3 regions of the Jeotgalicoccus sp. S0W5 genome follow, and region 2 is predicted to be linked to each of the others. Evidence: predicted binding sites of a transcription regulator. Region 2 holds the regulator's gene; each other region holds the start of a gene.
The links. The regulator CtsR, encoded in region 2, represses protease genes until heat stress. The targets are predictions, from matches to a motif close to ATGGTCAATAAAGGTCAAACA.

Region 1: a site for CtsR is predicted at 2,343-2,363, ahead of EYB29_RS00185 (ATP-dependent Clp protease ATP-binding subunit). Genes of this name have one in related genera too.
Region 3: a site for CtsR is predicted at 1,658-1,678, ahead of clpP (ATP-dependent Clp endopeptidase proteolytic subunit ClpP). Genes of this name have one in related genera too.

Annotation. Positions count from the first base shown of each region.
Region 1 covers NZ_SIRQ01000001.1:26,768-31,039, reverse strand. The annotation lists gene EYB29_RS00185 (ATP-dependent Clp protease ATP-binding subunit) at 83-2,206, opposite strand; gene EYB29_RS00180 (hypothetical protein) at 2,653-3,075, opposite strand; gene EYB29_RS00175 (VOC family protein) at 3,093-4,040, opposite strand; gene EYB29_RS00170 (DMT family transporter) at 4,051-4,272, opposite strand, start outside.
Region 2 covers NZ_SIRQ01000004.1:214,149-218,420, forward strand. The annotation lists gene EYB29_RS07555 (ATP-dependent Clp protease ATP-binding subunit) at 1-749, opposite strand, end outside; gene EYB29_RS07560 (protein arginine kinase) at 750-1,766, opposite strand; gene EYB29_RS07565 (UvrB/UvrC motif-containing protein) at 1,756-2,271, opposite strand; gene EYB29_RS07570 (CtsR family transcriptional regulator) at 2,276-2,743, opposite strand; gene EYB29_RS07575 (NupC/NupG family nucleoside CNT transporter) at 2,957-4,168, shown strand; gene EYB29_RS07580 (ZIP family metal transporter) at 4,216-4,272, opposite strand, start outside.
Region 3 covers NZ_SIRQ01000018.1:200,568-204,839, reverse strand. The annotation lists gene EYB29_RS10930 (TIGR01777 family oxidoreductase) at 13-927, opposite strand; gene clpP (ATP-dependent Clp endopeptidase proteolytic subunit ClpP) at 1,017-1,601, opposite strand; tRNA gene EYB29_RS10920 (tRNA-Arg) at 1,799-1,870, shown strand; gene EYB29_RS10915 (threonine/serine exporter family protein) at 1,881-2,678, shown strand; gene EYB29_RS10910 (threonine/serine exporter family protein) at 2,690-3,151, shown strand; gene EYB29_RS10905 (glutaredoxin family protein) at 3,154-3,405, shown strand; gene EYB29_RS10900 (phosphoglycerate kinase) at 3,549-4,272, shown strand, end outside.

The sequences.
Region 1 (4,272 bases), on a different contig from region 2:
TAACGTCCGGCTTATTATATGAAGGGAATTGTTTTGTCCCAACCCTTTTTCAATATTTAAAATTTCAGTTTTCTGCGCTTCCTTATGCTTTAGATACGACAATCTCACCATTTTTAATGTGCGCTCTGACTTGTTCTAAACCATCCGATTCTAATATTAAATCAGTAAGTTGGTCTTCAATTCTATCTTGAATCACCCTTCTCAATGGTCTAGCACCAAAGCGTTTATCGTAACCGAGGCTCACTAATTTTTTCTTAGCGTCTTCAGTTACAGTGATGTTAATATCATTTTCCTTAAGTGTCTCTGATAGCTCATTAAGCATTAAATCAGTAATTTCCATCAGATTTTCTTCGGACAATTCATTGAAGTTAATAATTGCATCAAATCTGTTTAAGAATTCAGGTTTGAAGTAATCACTTAAGTTCTCAAGTGTCGTTACTGACTCATGTTGATTCGCATTAAATCCAACACTAGCGTTGTTATCTCCTGTACCAGCGTTACTTGTCATGATGATTACTGTTTCTTTAAAGCTAACAGTACGACCATGAGAATCAGTAAGCTGACCATCCTCCATAATTTGAAGGAACATATTTTGTACATCAGGGTGTGCCTTTTCAATTTCATCTAAAAGAATAATTGTATAAGGATTGTGACGTACTTTTTCTGTTAGTTGTCCTGCTTCTTCGTGACCAACGTAACCTGGAGGTGAACCGATAATTTTAGAGACAGCATGTTTTTCCATGTACTCAGACATATCTAATCTAATCATAGAGTCTCTTGTACCGAAAATTTCCTCAGCTAATGCTTTGGTTAATTCCGTTTTACCAACACCAGTTGGGCCAACGAATAGGAAGGAACCTATTGGACGATATTTAGATTTTAGTCCAGCACGGCTTCTTCTGACCGCTTTCGCTACCTTATCTACCGCTTGTTCTTGCCCAATTACTTTAGAACTAAGATTTTCACTCAGATGTCTCATCTGATTTTGTTCTTCTGCTTGTATTTTTGTTACAGGAATACCTGTTTTCTCTTCTACAATTAATTGAATATCTGTGACATCAACATCTAAAGTCTTTTGTTCATCCTCTGCTGCATCTAGTTGTTTTTGTAGTTGTAATTCTTGATATTTTAAGTGTGCTGCAGTTTCATAGTCTTCTTGTTCAGCAGCTTCATCTTTTTCTTTAGCAATTTTGTCTAATTTTAGTTTAATAGACTCCGTATCATTTTCAGCATTAGACAGGTTGAGTCGTGCACCGACTTCATCCATTAAGTCAATTGCCTTATCTGGTAAGAAACGATCTTGAATATATCTATTAGATAAGTTAACAAATGCTTCAATTGCATCATCAGAGTAATTGACCTCATGGAATTTTTCATAGCGATCTTTAATACCTTTAAGGATTAATACAGATTCTTCTAAACTTGGTTCTTTAACAATGATTGGCTGTAAACGACGCTCAAGCGCTGCATCTTTTTCAATTTGACGATATTCTTTTAGCGTTGTTGCACCGATGATCTGTAGTTCACCTCGTGCAAGTGCTGGTTTTAGAATGTTACCAGCATCCATTTGTGAACTTTCAGCAGAACCTGCTCCAACAATTTGGTGAATTTCATCTATAAATAAGATGACCTCTTTTCGTTCTTTCAATTCAGAGATTAACTGCTTCATACGTTCTTCAAACTGTCCACGCATAGAAGTGTTCGCGACTAGTGATGCGACATCTAAAACATAAATTTCTTTGTCCATCAACTTCGTAGGAACGTTGCCCTCAACAATTTTAAGTGCTAAGCCTTCAGCAATGGCAGTTTTACCAACACCAGGTTCACCGATGAGTACAGGGTTGTTTTTATTTCTTCTATTAAGTGTTTCAATGACACGTTTAACTTCTTTGTCACGACCAATTACAGGATCAATTTTCCCAGCTCTCGCCTCGTCGGAAATATTATTACCTAATTGATCTAAAAGTCCGTCTCTATTGCTTTCTTCTCTTGTTCTAGTGCTCGTTGCACTGTTTCCTTGTCCGTTAAAGTATTTATTGTTATTCATTGCATTATTTTGACCTTTAAAGAAATCGTTAGAGTTCATCATTTGTCCTTGAATTTCTTGGAAACAGCTGTCACATAAATGAACCTGCATTTTTTGGTTATTAAAATTCATTGCAAGGTTAACATTTGCTTCGTTAATACCACAATTTTGACATTTCATGTGTGTTTCCTCCTTTTAAAAGTGTTTCAATCATAGTTCGTATTGACTTTGACTATATTTGACTATGATTATAGTATAAAGCCTGACATCAGTGACTTCAAATTATGTGCTTACCAAATTAATAATCCTACCGAGAAGTTTGACTATCTTTGACTTATAACTTTATTATACATTGACCTTGTTTGACTTTCAAGTTTTTTATACTTTTTCTTTACAAAATCTAACTTTGATTGAAGTGAAGAACCATGTAGCCTTCATGTTAGAAGTTCATCCTTATTATGACTTATGATGTCTTAAACTGCGCATCAAATTATAATGATAAATGGAATCAAGCTTTAACTGATTAATTAGTAGAAATCTTACAACTTCCAAGAAAGAAAAAATTCGTAAATTTACTGTAAGATAAAATCCGTACATGTAGTCACGATCACATGTACGGATTTCTTTTATCGTAATTCTATTGTTAATATAAGCGATTTACCACTGACCTCACTAGTCATTTTTACTTGTTCTTCATCTGAAGTGTCTATGACCGCTTCACCGGATAGATGGTTTTCATCTCTATAAAAAAACTTCACTTTGTCTATACTAAAGAAATCGTGCTCTAGCATAGCGACCATACTATTAAGATGATCAAATTCTGAGTAATTCTCATATTCTAGTAGCTCTTTATTTCTTTCCTTAGTAAATTCTTCTAATGAGGCTCTATTAATATGCATTTTTAATAATGATTCTGAAATTTCTAAGTCATCAAAATGTTTACGATCAATCGACAGTCTTTTTTCTCCCAGACCGACAATGTCATCAATATACGTAATTGTATGAATGGTTACATCTTCTAATTTTGAATTATCTAATAGTTGAGTCATTTGAAATTCCTCACATTTTATTCAATAAATGATAGTTTGATTAAATCTTCTTCTATTTGTATTCTTTTCTCTTCTAGGAATGGCGGTAAGTCTAAGTGATTTCCTAGTGATTTATTCGCTTCATCCTCTGTCATTCCGGGGCCATCTAAAGTTGCAATTTCAAACATTATGCCGTTTGATTCTCTGAAATACATACTCTTAAAAAAGTGTCTGTCAATGACACCAGTTGAGCGAAAGCCCCTCTTCGTTACCCTCTCATGCCAAAACTCGAGCTCATCATCATTTCGAACATTAATCGCTAGATGATGTACACTGCCACGCCCTTGTTTTTCTCTTGGTCCATCTTTGTAAACAGTTAAAATTTCACCTTCATGACTACCATTTTTCGGTCTATAAAGACGTTGGTTGTCACCACCTGCTACCTTTTCATAATCGAACAGTTCAATCAGTGTTTTTTCAAGCTTATCCAATCGTTTTGCCGTCAACTCAACTGTCCCCATACTAATAATTTGGTGTTCTAGAGGGACTGCTGAGTCTTCCCAAGGAAGATAGTTCCCGTCGACTTGGTCTGCCACTTGAAGGACTAAATGTAAGCCATCTGAATCTGCAAACGGTAAGCCTCTTCTACCTGCGAACTGTTTGATACTACCGTATTCTACCCCATATTCGTCAAAGCGTTGTTGCCAATAACTTAAAGCCGCTTCGTCTTTAACCAATAAGCCAATTTTAGTTATCGCATTGGTGCCTTTATGTGTCTGTCCGATATTAGGCATTTCAAAAAAGGTAAGTTCAGTACCTGGTGTCCCCTTCTTATCGCCAAAAAATATATGATACATAGACGGATCATCTTGATTGACTGTTACTTTTAAACGTCTTAAACCGAGCACTTCATTGTAAAATCGATTATTCTCTTCTGCATCTTTTGTCATCATTGAAATATGGTGATGTCCGAGTACTGAATTCATATAAATCCTCCTAGAATAAGTTAATTAAAACTACACCGACCAGCATAACGATTAAACCAAGCACTTGGATTGGAGCTGTTGGTGTTTTAACTGAACGGAACAATCCAAATTGTTGCACGAGTATACTGCCTGTAATTTGTCCAAATAGAACGAGTACAACGGTTGGGCCGGTACCGATGATACCGACTAGTAAAATATTAATCGATACGTAGCAGGCACCAAATGCACCACC
Region 2 (4,272 bases):
CCTGCAACAACAGTCCCCATATCTAGAGACATCACGCGTTTATCTTTTAAGTTTTCAGGCACTTCACTGTTAATCACTGCTTGGGCTAGGCCTTCAGCCACAGCTGTTTTACCAACACCAGGTTCACCAATTAACACGGGATTGTTCTTCGTTCTACGGCTTAGCACTTCTATAACACGTGTAATCTCACTAGAACGACCAATCACTGGATCTAACTGACTCTCTCTGGCCATTTGAGTTAAGTCACGTGCCAAAGAGTCTAATGTCGGCGTATTTGTATCTTTTTGGACACTTGAATGTGACTGGAAAGCTTCTGGATTACCAAGCATTTTAATCACTGCTGCACGTGCTTTAGTAATATTTAAGTCAAGATTAGCCAATACTCTCGCTGCCACGCCCTCACTCTCACGAATCAGGCCTAATAGTAAGTGTTCTGTACCTACAAAATTGTGATGTAGTTTACGAGCTTCATCCATAGATAACTCAATTACTTTTTTAGCACGCGGTGTATAGTGAATCGATGATGCTTTTTCTGTACCCGTTGTTATTAAATTGTGCACTTCTTCATTAACTCGTTGTTCATCGATATTAAACGATGCTAGAACTTTTGCAGCGATGCCTTCTTTTTCTTTTACCAAACCTAATAGTAAATGTTCTGTACCGATATTAGAGTTTTTAAGTGTGATCGCTTCTTCTTGGGCAAATGCGAGTACTTTTTGTGCTCGCTCTGTCAGTTTTCCAAATAGCATCTATTTCCCTCCTAATAGTTCGCGTGTCAGTGTCGCCCGTAATCTTTCGTGCTGATTATTTGGTCGACTAGTGTCATATTCAAATTCATTCAGTTTTTGGCTAATAAAAGCCGGTTGGATTTGTTGAAACCATGCTTGAAAGTTAAAACGGTCAAAATCTATATAGCCTAAATCAATCCCTAGTTTCACATTACTCAAATGCATTGCTGCTTCTTTTAAAGGTAATTTGTAGGCGTATTGTAGAATACCAAAAGAACGATTGACAGCGTCACAGGTTTCTAAAGTTTTTAATTGCTCTCTTGCGCTACGTTCTTCTTCAATAATGCGTTCTTTTAATTCTGTCAAATTTTCAATGATATCTGTTTCACTAAAACCAAGCGTCACTTGATTCGATAACTGGTAAACAGAACCAATGGGCTTAGACCCTTCCCCGTATATACCTCGTAAAGTAAAACCAAAGCGCGTTAAATTATTATGAAAACGTTGAATTCTTTTCAAGGCTGTCAAGGCAGGTAAATGCAGCATTATAGAGGCTCTCATTCCTGTCCCTAGATTAGTCGGGCAAGCTGTAAGATAGCCGTATCGTTCATCAAATGCATACTCTATCTTACTCTCTAATGTATCATCTATAGCACTTGCTTTCTCGTATAGCGACTCAAGGGATTCATTTACACCGAGACTTTGAATTCGTAAATGATCTTCCTCACCAATCATCACCGACACGTCTTCCTCTTCATTGATGAAGACACTTTCTCCATTTTGTGAAAATCTAGGACTAATCAAATGCTTTTCGACCAATAAGGCACGGCCTACATCAGTAAATTCAGATAAGCGGAGACGAGTCAAATTAGGTAAAGTTTTCTCTACTATTTTACCAAGCGCTGTGATGTCTTCATCATCTTCAAGCATATGTGTGAAAGGTACACCATTAATATTCCGTGCTAGCCTCACACGTGAGGAAAGTTCAATATCAGTGACTGCTGTTCTATTGAGCCACTTACTAATATTATTCTCCATGTGACTCACCATCCTTCAGTGCCTGAATCTGGTCTCTAATCACCGCTGCTTCTTCAAAGGCCTGGGTTTTCACCTTGTCATCTAGTCTCTGTTGTAAGGACTCTATGTCTCTTTTGAGGCGCAGTGCATCTACTTTTTGATGAGGAATCTTCCCAAGATGTCTATTTTGGTTCAGCTGCACACGTTCAACAATTTGAGGTACGTATTCGCCGAAGTAGTCATAGCAATAACTACAACCAAACAAGCCATTGTCGACGACGCTTCTTAATGTTGAACCACATGATGGACATTCAGGCGCTTCAACTTCAACCTCTTTTTTCTCTGCATTAGCCGCTAACATCTTCAGTAATGTATGGATGTCAAAAGGATTATCCACTTGATAGTCATTCACGTGTAGCGATTTTTCAGCACACTGCTCACACAAATACCGTACATTTTGAGCAAGACCTAAGTCTTCCGAAATATGGACTGTGGCTTCATTTTCGTTACATATCTCACACTTCATATATTCACTCCTTAGCGTACAGTATTGCCGTGATTACACGGCGTAAAATTTTCGCTCTTAAGCGGTCTCTATAAGGTAACTCAATGGATAGAACTTCTCTTTCCATAACAGCATCGATGATCTGTGCTTCTCTATAGGTAATAACACCATTTTCAAACATTGATTGAACAAGGTGACCCGCATTCAACTGAGATATGTTATCCCCAATAAGATTTTGTAAGTGCGCTAAGTATTCTGTCTCAGAATGTGTTTCTACTTTGGTGATTCTTATATAGCCGCCACCGCCACGTTTACTTTCAACGACGTAGCCATGTTCATTTGTAAAACGCGTTTTGATAACATAGTTTAACTGCGACGGTACGCAATCAAATTTTTCAGCGATGTGCGCACGTTTTATTTCAACGACTTCGTTACCGGATTTCTCAATCATTTCTTTTAAATATTTTTCAATAATATCCGACATATTACGCATCTCATCACTCTCCCTTGACCTACTTTGACTAAAGTATACAAGTTGTGAACAAAATTGGCAAATAACATGTTTATTTTTAATTAAAAGGGTTTATTTTTGGAACCGGTTGCATTATAATAATTTAGTATCGCATAAATGTATCATTTGGTATATAATTTACAAATGAAATCATTTTCAATATTTCTTACATAATAATTTTTGGAGGCTTTCACAATGAGTATTGTAATGGGAATAGTTGGTATACTATTCACTGTCTTTCTTGCTTGGATTGCAAGTAGCAACAAAAAACTTGCGTTCAAACATTGGAAGAACATATTAATATTAGTTGCATTACAGTTTATCGCTACGTTCTTATTCCTTAACACTACGGGTGGACAAACGATTATCCTTGGTTTAGCGAACGGTTTCGACTACTTACTAGGATATGCAAGAGAAGGTGCACAATTTGTGTTTGGAGATTTGATGACGAACGCGGAAGGCGAACCAGTTGATGTATTCCTATTCAACGTGCTTATACCGATCATCTTTATCTCAGCAATTATCGGTATTCTTTCTTACACTAGAATCTTACCTTTCATCATAAAAGGATTAGGCTTCTTACTGACTAAGATTACTGGAATGCCATACATCGAGTCATACAATGGTGCGGCATCTATGATGCTTGGACAGTCAGAGGTATTCGTATCTCTTAAAAATCAGCTGCCTAAGCTTACAACACGTCGTTTATATACATTAGCTGCACAGGCAATGAGTTCAATTTCACTTTCTATTGTCGGCGCATTCTTTACAATGTTAGACCCTCAATTTGTCATCATTGCGATTGTACTGAACTTATTCAGTGTTTACATCATCGTACACATCATCAATCCATATGATGAAGTTATCGAAGATGGTGACATTGAAATCTCAACTAATCCAGAAAAAGGTAAATCTTTCTTCCAAGTCCTTGGTGATTACATCATCGATGGTGGTAAAATCGTACTCGTCGTTGGTTCGATGTTAATTGGTTTCATCGCTCTAATCGGTTTACTGAACCAGATTTTCTTATTAATTCCTGGTTCAAACCTTTCATTCCAAGATATCTTGGGCTACATCTTTATGCCAGTTGCCTTCCTAATGGGTATTCCTTGGGCTGAGGCACAAACTGCCGGTTCATTAATGGCAACTAAGTTAATCACTAACGAATTTGTTGCAATTCTTGAATTCATAAATGTTGCAGAAGGACTTTCTGAGAAGACACAAGCAATGATTTCAGTATTCTTAATCTCATTTGCTAACTTTGGTTCAATCGGTATCATCGCTGGTTCTGTTAAAGGACTTCACGGTGAGAGCGGAGACAAAGTTGCGAGATTCGGCCTTAAACTAGTATACGGTGCGACTCTTGTATCTATCTTAAGCTCTGTAATCATCGGTTTCTTCTATTAAAATTTATAAATTTTAAGCCTCTAGGGAAGACCCTAGAGGCTTTTTTGTTATCCTAAAGCTACGTCTAATACCATCATCACAGAAAATCCAATCAGGAATGCAAA
Region 3 (4,272 bases), on a different contig from region 2:
ACAGGGGAATTTTTATTTACTATAAATTTGTTCTAAAGCTTGGTCTAGAGTGGGGTACAAGTATTTAAACTCATTGTTTAACAAGCGTCTTGGGTGGACTTTTTGACCTTCAGTAATTAACATTGAGCGCTCACCGAGCAAACTGTTTAACAAGAAGTTCGGTGTTTTAAAGAAATTTGGTGTGCCGAGTACGGCGCTGAGTACTTTAGAGAATTCCTTTTGTCTCACAGCGACGGGTGCTGTAATATTTACAGGTCCATCTATATCTTGGTTGAGTCCAACAAAATATAAGGCGTTAATGACATCGTCAATGTGAATCCAAGAGTACCACTGACGACTAGAAGCAATATTTCCACCTAAGTTTGCCTTATATAATTTTTCGAGAATAGGTAAGGCACCTTCCTCACGAGATAAGATTAAGCCGAAACGTGTATACACAGTTCGGATACCTAAAGATTCAATTTGTCTCGCAGCACCTTCCCACTTATTTACCACTGTAGATAAGAAGTCATTCGGTGACAAGACGTCGTACTCATCATACTCAACAAGTTTACTTGTCGGATAGTAACCGATTGCACTTGCATTAACAAAGGCGAGCGGTTTAATTTTAGAATCAAAAAGCCATTGATAGAGCATATTGGTCATGTTTAAACGGCTCGATAATATTAAATCTTTATAATAATCTGTCCATTTATTATTTAACGAGGCGCCTGAGAAGTTATAGACTAAATCGATTTCTTCTGGTAATTCTTTAGTCCAAGATAGATCATTATAGTTATCTTCATCGTACTTTATATAATGCACGTAGGGATGTTCACTTGATTTAGACTGCCGACTTAAAATATAGACGTGATGGCGATCTTTCTTTAAAACATTAGTAAGATGACTGCCGATAAAACCAGTTCCACCGGAAATAAGTATATTCACTAGACAACCTCCTGAGTTTATTCTAATTTCATAATAATAAAAAAAAGCGTTTAAGTCACGTGACCTAAACGCTTTTCGTTCATAATATATTATTTTTCTGGTTCCATTACGTGGTCGATTAGACCATATTCTTTAGCTTCTTCAGCTGTCATGAAGTTATCACGGTCAGTATCTTTCTCGATTTTCTCTAGTGGTTGACCTGTACGTTCAGCTAAGATTTTATTGAGTTTTTCACGTGTTTGTAAGATATGTTTAGCTGCGATCTCAATTTCAGTCGCCTGACCTTGAGCACCACCTAGTGGTTGGTGAATCATTATCTCAGCATTTGGTAAAGCATAGCGTTTACCTTTGGCACCAGCTGTTAAAAGGAATGATCCCATTGAAGCAGCAAGGCCTAAGCTAATTGTTTGAACATCAGGCTTGATGTGTTGAATCGTATCATAGATTGCCATACCAGCTGTGACACTACCACCTGGTGAGTTAATATATAGATAGATATCTTTTTCAGAGTCTTGAGCTTGTAAGAATAGAAGCTGACTGACTACAGAGTTTGCAACGTTATCATCAATTGCACTACCAATCATGATGATTCTATCCTTCAACAGTCTTGAGTAAATATCGTATGCACGTTCACCGCGGTTAGTTTGTTCAATTACTGTAGGTATTAAATTCATATTTTTTGCCTCCTAAATTAATGATCTAGCATAATCTCTTATTTATTTATAACACATTAGTCAAACAAGGTCAAAGATAATAACCTTTAAATCAATATGACATTTATCTTATTACTATCGTCCCAAGAGAGTCAATATTTAAGGCTTTAATAGTCCTATCATTCTTGATATAATGAGTTTTGTTATTTTTATATTTTACCCCCGTGGTGTAATGGATAACACGTAAGATTCCGGTTCTTGAGATGGGAGTTCAATTCTTCTCGGGGGTGCTAAAAAGAGGTGAGTGATTTGTCAGTCGAAGCACTTGAAACAGTCGATAAACCTGACGTTAGTTTAGATGATAAGTTTGTTCGTAAAGTCTTCTATGTTTGTTTAAATAGTGGCAAGATCTTATTAGAGAGCGGCGCTGAGACCTACCGCATTGAAGATACGATGCTACGTATGGCTAACAACTATGGTATCGGTAATGTCCAAGTGTTCGTGACAACAACAGTAATCATACTATCAATGAATGATTACGCACTTTCTCAAACGATTCGTATCGAAGAGCGTGCAAACAACTTAGAAAAAGTCGTTAATATTAATGATTTGTCTAGACAAATTACTAAAGGATTACCCATTGATGAGGCGATTGAGACGATTGAAACGATTCATGAAACTAAGATGTTTCCACTATGGCTGGTGATTATCGCAGGTGGTATTGTAGCAGCAATGTTTTTACTTCTTTTTAATGGCACTATTGTGGACATTCCTATTGCAGCATTTGGTGGCATGTTAGGAGTCTTAATTACAGAAAGTATTCAGCGTTATACCAAAATTAAGTTTTTCAATGAATTCTTTGCTTCGTTCTTTATTGCTTTATTTTCTGTTCTTTATGTAAACTATGGTCCTGGTGTCAATGTCGAAACAATTATTATCGCTGCAGTCATGCCCTTAGTGCCTGGTGTCTTAATCACAAATGCGATTCGAGAAATGATTCGTGGCCACATGCTAGCCGGCACTATGAAGGGTGCTGAGGCTTCCTTAACTGCGATTGCTATCGGTGCAGGTGTAGGTCTCATATTCATGTTGATGTAGGAGGGAGAATCATGACTTATTTTTTCCAATTGATTTTAAGTTTCTTTGCATCAGCGGGTTTTGGTGTCCTGTTTAACGCACCGAGAAGAACAATTGTCGCAGGTGGTATTAGTGGTGCCTTAGGTTGGATTGTTTACTATATAGCAACAGAAATCGGTGCAGAAGCGCCAATCGCGTCCTTTTTAGGGGCTATTGTATTGACTGCGGTTTCTATCTTAAGCAGTCGCAAACTTAGGGCGCCAGTCATCATCTTTATAACTTGTGGTATCATTCCTTTGGTACCTGGTGGTACAGCATATAATGCCATGCGTAGTGTGGTCATGACCCAATACGATATGGCTCTAGCTTACGGCTTCCAAGTGGCCTTAGTATCCATGGCGATTGCTATGGGTATTATCTCCACTGAAATGATTGATTCATTGATGCAGACGCTTAAACGTGAAGTAAAAAATTTGTGGAAGAAAGAGGCTTGACCATGCTTAATCTTACTTATTACATGCGTAACGATTGTGCGTTATGTAATGAAGGTAAACTCCAAATCAGACTGGCTTTATCTGAACTAAGAAATGATCTTGTTCAATTAACTGAAGTCAACATCGACGAAGACAATGAACTGCAAGAAGAATACATGGTACGCATTCCTGTCTTATCGAATGGTGATGAGGTCATTCAAGAAGGCGTACTTGATTTTGTGACAATTTACGATTATATACGTGAACATAAATAAATATTTGATACTAACGGAGATCCTTATAAAGGGTGTCCGTTTTTTTATGGATGTGTTTACATCAATGTAAAATTACTTTTGTAGTTTAAATCACTAAGTGAGATATGTATAATAAAATTGAATATATACTTGGAGGCGTATTCATGAAAAAGACTCTTGACGATGTAGAATTAAAAGGTAAAAAAGTTTTAATTAGAGCAGATTTTAATGTGCCCTTAAAAGATGGTGAGATTACAGATGACAACCGCATCAAGGCTGCGATTAAAACTATCTCTTATGTTCTAGCAAAAGGTGGTAAGGTCATTCTACTATCCCACCTCGGACGTGTGAAATCTCAAGAAGATAAAGAAACTTACACACTCGCACCTGTTGCGAAGCGCTTAAGTGAGCTGATGGACAAGGAAGTATTATTCAGCGATAAGACGCGTGGTGATGACTTAGAAGAAGCTGTGAGCAGTTTACCTGACGGTGAAATTTTACTGATTCAAAATACAAGATATGAAGATTTAGACGGTTCCAAAGAAAGTAAAAACGATCCAGAGCTTGGTAAGTACTGGGCATCACTTGGAGATGTATTTGTAAATGATGCATTTGGTACTGCACACCGCTCACATGCATCAAATGTAGGCATTAGTGAACATTTACCTACCGTTTCTGGGTTCTTGATGAAAAAAGAAATTGAGTTCATAGGTAATGCTGTCGACGAACCAAAAACACCATTTGTAGCAATATTAGGTGGTGCGAAAGTATCAGACAAAATTAGCGTTATTGAGAATCTTCTATCTAAAGCAGACAAGGTGTTAATCGGAGGAGGAATGGCGAATACTTTTCTTAAAGCTGCAGGTCATTCAATCGGTACCTCATTAA